Linked DNA regions of Marichromatium purpuratum 984. The protein of the gene in region 1 interacts with the protein of each later gene in a pairwise test. Links are inferred from orthologs where the notes say so. Each region holds a gene or a part of one and is shown in the gene's direction. Other genes may lie near its edges. The genes, in order: dnaE and dnaQ.

Region 1 (7,117 bases):
GTTCCGTGCGCCTGTGCTGCTGTTGCTGTCGTTGATCCTGGTCGGACCGCTCCGGGCTGATGTCCTGGACGCCCTGCCCGAGCCGCTGCCGGCGCCGGAATTCGGCCTCGACACCCCCGCTGGCGAGACGCTGCGACTGGCCGACTATCGTGGCCGGGTGGTGATCCTCAACTTCTGGGCGACCTGGTGCCCGCCCTGTCGTGCCGAGATGCCCTCGATGCAACGCGCCTACGAGGCATTGGCCGGCGACGGGGTGGAGATCCTCGCCATCAACGTCGACGAGGACGCCGCCACCGTTGCCGATTTCGGCGCGCGTCTCGGGCTCGGTTTCCCGCTGCTGGTCGATCCCGGCTCGACGGTGACCCTCGACTACGGGGTGCGCGGGCTGCCCACCTCCTATGTCATCGATCCCGAGGGGCGGGTGGCGCTCGAACTGCTCGGCGACCTCGCCTGGGACGCCCCCGAGGTGCTCGAACAGGTCCGTGCGCTGACCTCGCCCTGATCCCGTCCCGATCTCCGATCGAACGGTTCGCGCCGGTCTCGGCGCGGCTGGCCCCCGGTCCGCCCGGGCGCCTATCCCGGCGCGGATCGCGATGGGTTTTATCGAACTCCCCGGGCCGCCGGGCCGCTTAGACTAGGGTCGCCGTGAGCGCCCCGACCGCCCCAGACACACAACCGCGAAGGACCCCCGTGGAACCCAGCTTCGTTCATCTCCACGTCCACTCCGAGTACTCCCTGGTCGATGGCCTGGTGCGGATCAAGCCGCTGATCAAGGCCACCGCCGCCGCCGGGATGCCCGCCGTGGCGATCACCGATCAGTGCAACCTGTTCGCGCTGGTGCGCTTCTACAAGAGCGCACTCGGCGCCGGCATCAAGCCGATCGCCGGCGCCGATCTGCTGATCCGCGACCCCGACGACGCCAACCGACCCTTTCGGCTGGTACTGCTGGTGGAGAACGCCACCGGCTATCGCAACCTCACCCGGTTGATCTCGCGCGGCTATGTCGACGGTCAGCACCAGGGCGTGGCCATGGTCGAGCGCGACTGGGTCGAGGCCGCCGCCGAGGGCCTGATCGCACTCTCCGGCGGTCCCGAGGGCGATGTCGGTCGGGCGCTGCTCGACGGCGACGCGGCGCTTGCCGAGCGGCGTCTGGCGCGCTGGCAGGCGGTATTCGGCGATCGTTACTATCTCGAGCTGATCCGCACCGGTCGACCGCGCGAGGCGCGGCTGGTCGAGTCGAGCGTGGCGCTGGCGCTGCGCTGCGACGCCCCGGTGGTGGCCACCAACGACGTGCGCTTCCTCGCCGCGGCGGATTTCGACGCCCACGAGGTGCGGGTGTGCATCCACGACGGACGCACCCTCGATGACCCGCGGCGCACCCCTCGCTACAGCCCCGAGCAGTATCTGCGCTCCCCGGAGGAGATGGCCGAGCTGTTCTCCGACCTGCCCGAGGCACTGGAGAACTCCGTCGAGATCGCCAAGCGCTGCAACCTAGAACTGACCCTCGGCACCCACTCGCTGCCCGACTTCCCGGTGCCCGAGGGGATGACCATCGAAACCTTCTTCTCCGAGCAGTCGCGCCAGGGACTGGAGTGGCGACTCGGGCGTACCTTCGACACCAGCGCGCCTGAGTTCGCCGAGCAGCGCAAGGTCTACGACGAGCGTCTCGCCGTCGAACTCGACGTGATCCTCGGCATGGGCTTCCCCGGCTACTTCCTGATCGTCGCCGACTTCATCCAGTGGGCCAAGGAGCACGGCATCCCGGTGGGACCGGGGCGCGGCTCGGGCGCCGGCTCGCTGGTGGCCTATGCGCTCAAGATCACCGATCTCGACCCGATCGAGCACGATTTGCTGTTCGAGCGCTTTCTCAACCCCGAGCGCGTCTCCATGCCCGACTTCGACGTCGACTTCTGCATGGAGGGGCGCGATGCCGTCATCGACTACGTGGCGCGCAAGTACGGGCGCAACGCGGTGTCGCAGATCATCACCTTCGGCACCATGGCCGCCAAGGCGGTGGTGCGCGATGTCGGGCGGGTGATGGGCCACCCCTACGGTTTCGTCGACCGGGTGGCGAAGATGGTGCCCTTCGAGCTGGGCATGACCCTGGAGAAGGCGCTGCTCGAGAGCGAGGATCTGGCCGACAGCTACGAGCGCGATGAGGAGATCCGGGCGCTGATCGACATGGCGCGCAAGCTCGAGGGGCTGACCCGCAACGCCGGCAAGCACGCCGGCGGCGTGGTCATCGCCCCGACCGTGCTCACCGATTTCGCGCCGCTCTACTGCGAGGCCGGTGGCGACAACCTGGTCACCCAGTACGACAAGGACGACGTCGAACAGGTCGGTCTGGTCAAGTTCGACTTCCTCGGCCTGCGTACCCTCACCATCATCGACTGGGCGCTCAAGACCATCAACGAGACGCGCGCGCGCCACGGCGAGGGACCGCTCGACATCAACCTCATCGACCCGCACGACGAGACCGCCTTCGGCCTGCTCAAGCGCTGCGAGACCACCGCCGTCTTCCAGCTCGAATCGCGCGGCATGAAGGAGCTGATCAAGAAGCTCCAGCCCGACAGCTTCGAGGACATGACCGCGCTGGTCGCACTGTTCCGTCCCGGTCCGCTGCAATCGGGCATGGTCGACGACTTCATCGATCGCAAGCACGGCCGCGCCGAGGTCGCCTATCCGCACCCCGCGCTTGAACCCATCCTCCAGCCCACCTATGGCGTCATCCTCTATCAGGAGCAGGTGATGCAGATCGCCCAGGTGCTGGCCGGCTACTCGCTCGGCGGCGCCGACCTGCTGCGTCGCGCCATGGGCAAGAAGAAGCAGTCGGAGATGGACAAGCAGCGCGCCATCTTCGAGCAGGGCTCGGTCGAGCGTGGCGTGGAGCTGGCCACCGCGACCTACATCTTCGACCTGATGGACAAGTTCGCCGGTTACGGCTTCAACAAGTCGCACTCGGCCGCCTATGCCCTGGTCAGCTATCACACCCTGTGGCTCAAGGCCCATTATCCGGCCGCCTTCATGGCCGCGGTACTCAGCGCCGACATGGACAACACCGACAAGGTGGTGACCCTGATCGACGAGTGCCGAGCGATGAAGCTCGCCGTCGAGCCACCGACCATCAACCGCTCGGCCTACCGCTTCACCATCTCCGGCGATCGCACCGTGATCTACGGCATGGGCGCGATCAAGGGCGTCGGCGAGGGCGCAATCGAGTCGATGATCGCCGCACGCGAGTCCGGCGGTCCCTTCCGCGACCTCTGGGACTTCTGCCAGCGCATCGACCTGCACCGCGCCAATCGCCGGGTGCTCGAATCCTTGATCCGCGCCGGCGCGCTCGACGAACTCGGTGCCAACCGCGCCACGCTGATGGCGGAGTTGCCGCTGGCGCTCAAGTTCGCCGAGCAGCAGCACGCCACCGAGGCCGCCGGGCAGGGCGACCTGTTCGGCGCGCTGGAGGATGCCGCGGCCCCCGAGCCCGATCCCCAGTTGGCACGTGAGCCGCATCCCGACTGGGACGACGAGCAGCGTCTGCTCGGCGAGAAGGAGACCCTCGGGCTCTATCTCACCGGTCACCCGATCGATCGCTTCGAGGAGGAACTCGGCGCCATGGTCGGGCTGCGCATCGGCCGCTTGCTCGAGACCGATCGCGACCAGGGGCGGCGCGGTCGCGATCGCGAGAAGCGCACCGTGGTCGGGCTGGTGGTCGGGGTGCGTCACGGCAAGACCCAGCGCGGACGGATGGGCTCGGTGGTGCTCGACGACCGCACCGGGCGGATCGAGGCGACGGTGTTCTCCGATCTCTACGAGGAGTCTCGCCACCTGCTGCAGTCCGACCAGATCCTCGCCATCACCGGCACCCTGAGCTTCGACGAGTACCGTGACAGCTGGAGCCTGCGTGCCGACGACGTGCGCACCTTCGAGCAGGCGCGCGCCTCGCGTGCCGATCACCTGATGCTCGAACTCGACCTCTCCGACCCGGCGGCGCATGCCGCCGGGTCGGAGCGGGTCGAGGCGCTCGCCGCGCTGCTCGGCGAGTTTCGTGACGGCGATCTGCCGGTGCGGCTGCGCTATCGCCGTCCCGGCGCCCGTGGCGAGCTGGTGCTCGGCGAGACCTGGCGGGTGCAGCCGACCGATCTGCTGCTCAAGCGGCTGCGCCAGCTGCTCGGCGCCGGTGCGGTGCGGGTCTCCTACGAGCGCCCGGCACGGTCTGCGCCACAGCGCGAGCCGTCGCTGCCGCTGCGCGCCGTCTCCTGATCAGCCGCCGGCCCGGCGCCGGCGCACCAGGGTCTTCTCCAGCTCGACCAGGAACAGCACCGTGGAGCCGACCAGCGCGATCACCAGCCAGTCACCGGCGGCGATCGGCGCGGTGCCGAAGAGCTGCTGCAGCGGCCCGAGGTAGGTGAAGGCGAGCTGGAAGAGCAGCAGCACCGCCACCGCGAGCAGGGCATAGCGGTTGCCGAGCAGGCCGCGTGCGCTGAGCACCGGGGCGTCGATATAGCGGGCGTTGAACAGGTAGAAGATCTCGAACATCACCAGGGTGTTGACCGCCACGGTGCGCGCCTCCTCGATGCTCGCCTCCCGCGCCAGCGACCACAGAAAGAGCCCGAAGGTGCCGATCATCAGGATCAGCGAGACATAGCCGATGCGCCACAGATGGCGACGGTCGAGCACCGGCGCGCGGGCGTCGCGCGGGGCGCGGGCCATCACCCCCGGTTCGGGCGGCTCGAAGGCCAGGGCCAGGGCCAGGGTGACGGCAGTGATCATGTTTACCCAGAGGATCTGCACCGGGGTCAGCGGGAACTGGTGGAAGCCCATCACCAGGGCGCCGAGCACCACCAGCGCCTCGCCGCCGTTGGTGGGGAGGATGAAGACGATCGCCTTCTTGAGGTTGTCGTAGACGGTGCGCCCCTCCTCGACGGCGTTGGCGATGGAGGCGAAGTTGTCGTCGGCGAGCACCATCTCGGCGGCCTCCTTGGCCGCCTCGGTGCCGTTGATCCCCATCGCCACGCCGACGTCGGCGCGCTTGAGCGCCGGGGCGTCGTTGACCCCGTCGCCGGTCATCGCCACCACCCGACCCTCGGCCTGCAGCGCCTCGACCAGCCGCAGCTTGTGCTCGGGGGTGACGCGGGCATAGACGTCGACCTCACCGACCCGGGCGCGCAGCGCCGGCTCGTCGAGTCCATCGAGTTCGGCACCGGTGAGCACCGCATCGGGGTTGGCGAGCCCCACCTGACGGGCGATGGCGCTGGCGGTGGCGGCGTGGTCGCCGGTGATCATCTTCACCCGGATGCCGGCCTCGGCGCAGGCGCGCACCGCGCTGATCGCCTCGCTGCGCGGTGGGTCCTGGAGTCCGACCAGACCGAGCAGTACCAGCCCCTGGTCGAGGTCGGAGAACGCCAGCGTAGTGGTGCCACTCGGCATCGGTTTGAGCGCCACCGCGAGCACCCGCTGGCCGGCGTCGGCCAGTCGCTCCATACGCGCGAGCCAGTCGGCGCGATCGAGCGCCTGCGGCCCGTCGACGCCCTGGACCTGTTCACAGCGCTCGAGCAGCGCCTCGGGCGCGCCCTTGACGAAGACGACGCACTCGCCCTGGTGATCGTGATGCAGCGTGGCCATGAACTTGTGCGCCGAGTCGAAGGGGATCAGGTCGGTGCGCGGCAGCTCGCGGTTCAACGTCTCGGGATCGAGTCCGGCCTTGATGGCGGCGACCAGCAGCGCGCCCTCCATCGGGTCGCCGCTGACCCGCCAGCCCTCGGGCTGTTGCTCCAGTGCGCTGTCGTTGCAACAGACGAGCGCTCGCAGCATGCGCCCGAGCAGCGCGTCGTCACTCGGTTGCAGCGGCTGCCCGGCGACGCTGAAGCCGCCGTGGGGGTCATAGCCGCTGCCCTCGACCTCGACCGTCTGGGTGGCATCGACCAGGGTGCGCACGGTCATCTCGTTGCGGGTGAGGGTGCCGGTCTTGTCCGAGCAGATCACCGCCACCGTGCCCAGGGTCTCGACCGCCGGCAGGCGGCGGATGATGGCGTTGCGCCCGGCCATGCGCTGCACCCCGATCGCCAGGGTGATGGTCATGATCGCCGGCAGTCCCTCGGGGATGGCTGCGACCGCGAGCCCCACCGCGGCGAGGAACATCTCGGCGGCGGTGTAGTCGCGCACCAGCACGCCGAAGGCGAAGGCCAGCCCCGCCACCAGCAGGATCACCGCGGTCAGCCAGCGCCCGAACTGGGCCATCTGGCGCAGCAGCGGGGTGGTCATCTGCTCGACTCCGGCGACCAGGGCGCTGATCCGGCCGATCTCGGTGGCGCCGCCGGTGGCCACCACCACCCCGGTGCCCTGGCCGGCGGTGACCAGGGTGCCTGAGTAGGCCATGCAGCGCCGATCGGCGAGCACGGCGTCGCTGGCCAGCGGCTCAATGTCCTTCTCGACCGGCACCGACTCGCCGGTGAGCGCCGCCTCCTCGATCTGCAGTCCCTTGACCTTGAGCAGACGCAGGTCGGCGGGGATCTTGTCGCCCGACTGCAGCTGCACCAGATCGCCCGGCACCAGATCGCTCGCCTCGACCGTGACCAGTCGGCCGTCGCGCCACACCAGGGCGTGTTGCGAGAGCATGTCGCGGATGGCGCGCAGCGCGTCCTCGGCCTTGCCCTCCTGGACGAAGCCGATGATCGCGTTGACCAGCACCACGCCGAGGATCACCCCGGCGTCGAGCCAGTGCTGGAGCAGTGCGGTGACCACCCCGGCGACCAGCAGCACATAGATCAGCACGTCGTGGAACTGGGCGAGGAAGCGCGCCCAGGGGCCGCGTTGCTTGCCCTCGGGCAGCCGGTTGGGACCGTGCTCGGCGAGGCGGCGCGCGGCGCTCGCGCCGCTCAGCCCCGCGGCCGGGGCGTCGAGTCGGGTGAGGATCTCGTCGGCATCGAAGGCGTGCCAGTCCGGCGCGGCTGGCGCGTCGGTGGTGGTGGGTGTGCGCTCGCGGTGGCGTCGTGCCAGCCACAGCACGGTGCCGACCCCGACGGCCAGCGCCGCGAGGATCCAGAGCAGGGTGAGGGGCATGTCGGACATACGGGCGGTCTCCTGTTCGCCTGGGCGGGCCCGCGCGGTGATCGCCGGG
Region 2 (5,754 bases), 2.1 Mb from region 1 along the record:
AGCGCCCGTCGCCCGGGTGTGGACGATGGACGTTGCTCGGTGGCGTGGATGACGCGGGGCACCGGGTCATCCTCGGGGCGGTTCAGCTCTTGTGCCGATAGATGCGCAGGGTGTCGCCGATGTCGAGACGCGAGTCGGAGAGGGCGTTCCAGCGCTGGAGGTCGTCGACGGTGACGCCGTAGCGGTGGGCGATCACGCTCATCGAGTCGCCGCTGCGCACCCGATAGGTGACCAGCGCATCGCTGCCGGGGATGCGCAGCTTCTGCCCCGGGCGCAGGGTGTCGTCGAGATCGAGATGATTGCTCTCGGCGAGTGTGCGCACCCCGAGGTCGTGACGGCGGGCGATGGCGCTGAGGGTCTCGCCGCGTTTGACCACGTGGACCAGTGCCTTGGGCGTCGTGCGCGCGGGCTTGGCGACGGCGACCGCCGGGCGTGCCTGCGGGGTGGCGCGCTCGCGGATATGGACACGGCTCGAGGCGCTGTAGGCCGCGGGCGTGACCACCTCGGTCTGGGCCAGCGCCTTGCGCAGCAGCGCGCCGCTGCCGGCCGGCACCAGCAGGTTGGCCTGGGCGCCGGGGGCGGTGCGCGCGCGCTTGAGACCGGGGTTGAGTCGCTTGAGGGTGGCCAGCTCGACGCCGCTGGCGTTGGCGAGCTTGGCCAGTTCGACCGCGCCCGGGGTGCGGATCAACTCGAGCTGGGGGCGATCGGGGAGCGGCGGCAGGGCCAGGCCGTACTGCCCGGGGGTCGCCACCAGACGCGCGGTGGCGAGGATCTGCGGTACATAGTCGCGGGTCTCGGCGGGCAGTTGCAGCGACCAGAAGTCGGTTGGCTGGCCCTGGCGACGATTGCGCTCGACGGCGTTGGCTACGCAGCCGGGGCCACAGTTGTAGGCGGCCATGGTGAGTGCCCAGTCGCCGTCGAACTGGGCGTTGAGCTGCTCGAGATAGTCGAGCGCGGCGCGAGTCGAGGCGAGCACGTCGCGTCGCTCGTCGCACCACTGGTCCTGACGCAGTCCCATGGCGCGTCCGGTGTAAGGCATGAACTGCCAGATCCCGGCGGCGGCCTTGGACGAGGTGGCGCCGGGGTTGTAGCGACTCTCGACCTGGGGCAGCAGCGCCAGCTCCATCGGTAGGCCGCGCCGTGCGATCTCGTCGACGATTAGGCGCAGGTAGGGGCGAGCGCGATCATTGAGCCGGGTGAGATAGCGCGGGTCGCGCTTGAAGCGTGCGATGACCGCCTCGACCCGCGGGTTGTGCTGGTCTTGCAGTCGCATGCCGGTGCGTACCCGGGTCCACAGGTCGCCACCGCCGGTGGTGGTTGCGAGACCCTGGCCGCCGCTGGTGGTCTCCAGGCCGCTGATGTCGACCGCAGGTCGGACGAAGCCGTATTCGCGGGCCGAGACGATCTGGGGGCGTGCGTCCGAGTCCTGTTCGGCGCGAGTGAGGGGTGAGTCCTTGACGCAGCCCGAGAGAACGGGCGCGAGCAACAGGGGCAGCGCGCACAGCGTGCGTGCCAGACGTGAAACATCAGGCATTGAATCCCCGGGGAGGCGTTAAGTGTTTGTAAAGAAGGATTTTTTGAATTCTCGCGCGACATCATAAGTCAAACCCGGGGTCGATTTCCAGGTCCGGCGTCGGGAATTGCGTGAGCCTGAGTAGACGACAGCGCGGGGTCGCTGCGGTTAACATGGCCGCCTCGAAGAGGCTGCCGCATGACTGCTTGCAAGGGGCCGGATTCCCCGCTCGCCCAACTCCAGCGCTGGTATCGCTCGCCGCTCGGCACCGAGCTGGCGCGGCTCGAGTGTGCCTGCGTGCAGCAGCTGCTGCATGACACCTTCGGCTATTATCTGGTGCAGGTCGGGGTCACCGAGAGCTTCCGTGACGCGCTCGCCACCAGTCGGATCCGGCATCGCATCGCCATGCCCTGCGATCCGCCGCCGCTGGCCCGGGCCCCGGCGATCGTCGGTCTGGCCTCGCAGTTGCCACTGGCTTCGGACAGTATCGATGCGCTCTTCCTGCCCCATACCCTCGATTTCTCGCCCGAGCCGCAGGCGGTGCTGCGCGAGGCCGAGCGCATCCTGATCCCCGAGGGGCGACTCATCGTCATCGGCTTCAATGCCATCAGCACCTGGGGCCTGCGCGGCCTGTTGCGAGGCTCGCGGGGGCCGGCGCCCTGGTGCGGACGCTTTCGTACCAACTATCAGATGGAGGCCTGGTTGTCCGATCTCGGTTTTGCGCTCGAGCGGCGCGAGTTCCTGATGTTCCGTCCCCCCCTGACCGGCGCGCTCGGCCCCGGTGGACCACGCATCGAGGCCCTGGGGCGACGCCTGATGCCAACGCTCGGCGGGGTCTATGTGCTGCGAGCGGTCAAGCGGGTATCGACACTCATTCCGCTGCGCTCGTCGTGGCGTGGCCGTCGACAATTGTTGCCGGGACGGGTCGAGCCGACCGCGCGGAGGAATCCAAATGTCTGAGGCGGTGCACGCCTATACCGATGGTGCCTGCAAGGGCAATCCCGGCCCTGGTGGCTGGGGGGTGCTGCTGTGCTGGGGCGAGGCCGAGAAGAGCCTCTGCGGCGGCGAGCGCGAGACCACCAACAATCGCATGGAGTTGATGGCGGTGATCATGGCGCTGGAGTCGCTCAAGCGGTCGAGCGAGATCGAGATCACCACCGACTCGCAGTACGTCAAGCGCGGGGTGGGCGAGTGGATGCCGCGCTGGAAGCGCAACGGCTGGCGCACCGCCAGTCGCCAGCCGGTGAAGAACCGCGACCTGTGGGAGCGGCTCGACGCCGCGCTCGCCGATCATCAGGTGCGCTGGCACTGGGTCAAGGGGCATGCCGGGCACCCGGGCAACGAGCGCGCCGATCAGCTCGCCAATCAGGGCATTCCGAGGTAGCCGGCCATGCAGCAGACACGTCAAATCGTGCTCGATACCGAGACTACGGGTCTCGATCCGCAGGACGGGCATCGCATCATCGAGATCGGCTGTGTGGAGCTGATCGACCGACGCCTGACCCGCAACAACTTCCATCGCTATCTCCAGCCCGATCGCGAGATCGATGCCGGTGCGGTCGAGGTGCACGGCATCACCAACGACTTCCTCGCCGACAAGCCACGCTTCGGCGAGCTGGCCGAGGCCTTTCTCGATTACGTGCGCGGCGCCGAGCTGATCATCCACAACGCCGCCTTCGATGTCGGCTTCCTCGACCACGAGCTGCGGCTGTGGCAGCCGGAGGCGCCGCGCATCGAAGCGCTGTGCTCGGTCACCGACACCCTGATGATGGCGCGCCGCCTCCATCCGGGGCAGCGCAACAGCCTCGATGCGCTGTGCAAGCGCTACGACGTCGACAACTCGCAGCGCGACCTGCACGGCGCCCTGCTCGACGCCGAGATCCTCGCCGATGTCTATCTGGCGATGACTGGTGGACAGGTGAAACTCGGGCTCGGTGAGGTCGAGACGGTGGGCGAGGGCGCCCAGGGCGCGACCGGCGAGCATGGCCGGATCAGCGCCGAGCGTCCGCCGTTGCGAGTGGTGCGAGCCGATGGGCGCGCGCTCGGGGCGCACGCGGCCCGGCTCGAGGCGATCGACAAGGCCAGCGCCGAGGGCTGTCTGTGGTTGCGCGAGCCGGGTTGAGCTGCGGTGTGCCGAATGCTGGGGCGTGAGCCGTGTTCGCCCCTCGCGTCTCGGGGGAGGCGACCTGCGCGCCCCTGAGGATGCAGCGATGCGGTGCGCTCAGCGCTGCTGGTTCTGGCGTCGGCCCTGACCGTTGCCGCCGACCAGGGCCTCGAGCGCGGGCAGGTCGAGCAATTCGATGTGCTTGCGGTCGACGCGCATCAGGCCGTCGTCCTGGAAGCGGGTGAACAGCCGGCTGACGGTCTCCACCGCGAGTCCGAGATAGTTGCCGATCTCGTGGCGCGACATGCTGAGATAGAAGTCGGAAGGCGACAGTCCGCGCTTGTGCAGGCGTTGCGAGAGGCTGAGCAGGAAGGCGGCGAGACGCTCCTCGGCGTTCTTCTTGCCGAGCAGCAGCAGCATGTCGGTATCGTGCCCGATCTCCTTGCTCAGCAGCCGGTACATCTGATGCTGCAGGCTGGGGATGGAGCAGGTGAGTTCCTCGAGCCGCTGGAAGGGGATCTCGCAGATCGCCGAGGTCTCGAGCACCTTGGCCGAGCAAGCGTGCTCGTCCTTGTCGATGGCGTCGAGACCGATGATCTCGCCGGGCAGGTGAAAGCCGAGCACCTGTTCGCCGCCCTCGGGGCTGGGGGCGAAGGTCTTCACCGAGCCGGTCTTGACCACGTAGAGCGAACGGAAACGGTCGCCGTCGCGAAACAGGAAGTCACCCCGATGCAGCGGACGCGTGCGCTTGACGATGTCGTCGAGGCGCTCGACGTCCTCCTGTGTCAGCCCAACGGGCAGGCACAGGGATGAGAGTGTGCAATTCTTGCATGCGACTCGAATCGTCTCTAACGAAACCACTTTTCGCTGGCTCACGACAACACACCTTTCCGCCGGCCGCCCTCTGATTGGGTGACCGTATTGATCTGGATCAAATATCCTCTTTTTAACCGGAACCATCTCGGATTACAAGCCGGTTAACGTCTCGGCGTACCCGTAATGGCGACGATTGCCCACAAAAAAGCCGCGCCAGGACTGGCGCGGCTTCTTGTCGGCGCTGCGCTGGGCGCAGCCGCGGATTACTTGGCGCTGCTCTCCGCGGGGGCCGCCGGCGCGGCCGGTGCGCCGTAGGGCGCATAGGGGGCGCCGCCGTAGTAGGGCGCGCCATAGCCGTAAGGGGCGCCGTAGCCGTAAGGCGCGCCATAGCCGTAGGGACCGTACCCGCCGTAGTAGGGGTGGTCATAGCCGTAGCCGTAGCCACGGCCCCAGCCGCGCCCACGACCCCAGCCACGTCCGCCGCCGCTCATGTTCATGTTGAAGTCGCCCCAGCCGTCTCCGAACATGTCGTTGAACCAGTCGCCCCAGCCGGAGCCGTAGCCCGGCCCGTAGCCACCCCAACCGGGGCCGCCCCACCATGCCTGGGCGGTGTTCATCGAGAAGGCAGCGGTACCGCTGATGGCGGCGATACCGATCACTTTCGCAAGCTTATGCATATTGCCACTCCTGACTATTGAAATGCTTCAGCCGTGTGTGGTCCGCCCGCTTGGGCGGAGGGGCGCGTCGGTCTCCGAGACGAGGCGCAAGCGGAATATACGCGGCACGCTTGGCTTTGTGAAGGTGAGCGGGGCGGCGAATCGTGTACGTTGAGTCGGGGCCGGCAACCCATGACACGCCTCGGATTGAGCCGAGGACGCGATTTTGGTAGTTTGTGCGGGCATTCGGGCGACCGCCCTCGACTCCCTCCTGCTTCCATATGACAAAGTATATTTTCATCACCGGCGGTGTCGTCTCATCGCTGGGAAAAGGCATTTCCTCGGCATCGCTCGGCGCACTCCTCGAGGCGCGTGGCCTGAAGGTCACGATGATCAAGCTCGACCCCTACATCAACGTCGATCCGGGCACCATGAGCCCGTTTCAGCACGGTGAGGTCTATGTGACCGACGATGGGGCCGAGACCGATCTCGATCTGGGCCATTACGAGCGTTTCCTGCGCACCCGCATGGGGCGCAACAACAACTTCACCACCGGCCAGATCTACGAGAGCGTGCTGCGCAAGGAGCGCCGCGGCGAGTATCTGGGCCGCACCGTGCAGGTCATCCCGCACATCACCGACGAGATCAAGCAGAGCATCCGGCTC

What was found.
Region 2: the proteins of dnaE (region 1) and dnaQ interact in binary tests that used the Escherichia coli proteins (3 or more experiments, as listed by UniProt). The link is inferred for Marichromatium purpuratum 984 from one-to-one orthologs.

Annotation. Positions count from the first base shown.
Region 1 is NZ_CP007031.1:2,670,613-2,677,729, reverse strand. Bases 352-4,460 are described here. They hold dnaE (DNA polymerase III subunit alpha), read left to right. Parts: upstream 352-690; coding sequence 691-4,260; downstream 4,261-4,460. Other genes in these bases: MARPU_RS11645 (cation-transporting P-type ATPase), read right to left, coding at 4,261-4,460; MARPU_RS11655 (peroxiredoxin family protein), read left to right, coding at 352-502. In the rest of the region: more of MARPU_RS11655, read left to right, coding at 1-351; more of MARPU_RS11645, read right to left, coding at 4,461-7,068. UniProt on the Escherichia coli protein: DNA polymerase III is a complex, multichain enzyme responsible for most of the replicative synthesis in bacteria. This DNA polymerase also exhibits 3' to 5' exonuclease activity. The alpha chain is the DNA polymerase catalytic subunit.
Region 2 is NZ_CP007031.1:556,790-562,543, forward strand. The notes cover bases 2,024-4,769. They hold dnaQ (DNA polymerase III subunit epsilon), read left to right. Parts: upstream 2,024-2,903; coding sequence 2,904-3,635; downstream 3,636-4,769. Other genes in these bases: MARPU_RS02580 (class I SAM-dependent methyltransferase), read left to right, coding at 2,024-2,473; rnhA (ribonuclease HI), read left to right, coding at 2,466-2,897; fnr (fumarate/nitrate reduction transcriptional regulator Fnr), read right to left, coding at 3,735-4,493; MARPU_RS02600 (sulfur globule family protein), read right to left, coding at 4,697-4,769. In the rest of the region: MARPU_RS02570 (L,D-transpeptidase family protein), read right to left, coding at 1-62; MARPU_RS02575 (LysM peptidoglycan-binding domain-containing protein), read right to left, coding at 83-1,534; more of MARPU_RS02580, read left to right, coding at 1,712-2,023; more of MARPU_RS02600, read right to left, coding at 4,770-5,110; MARPU_RS02605 (CTP synthase), read left to right, coding at 5,371-5,754. UniProt on the Escherichia coli protein: DNA polymerase III is a complex, multichain enzyme responsible for most of the replicative synthesis in bacteria. The epsilon subunit contain the editing function and is a proofreading 3'-5' exonuclease.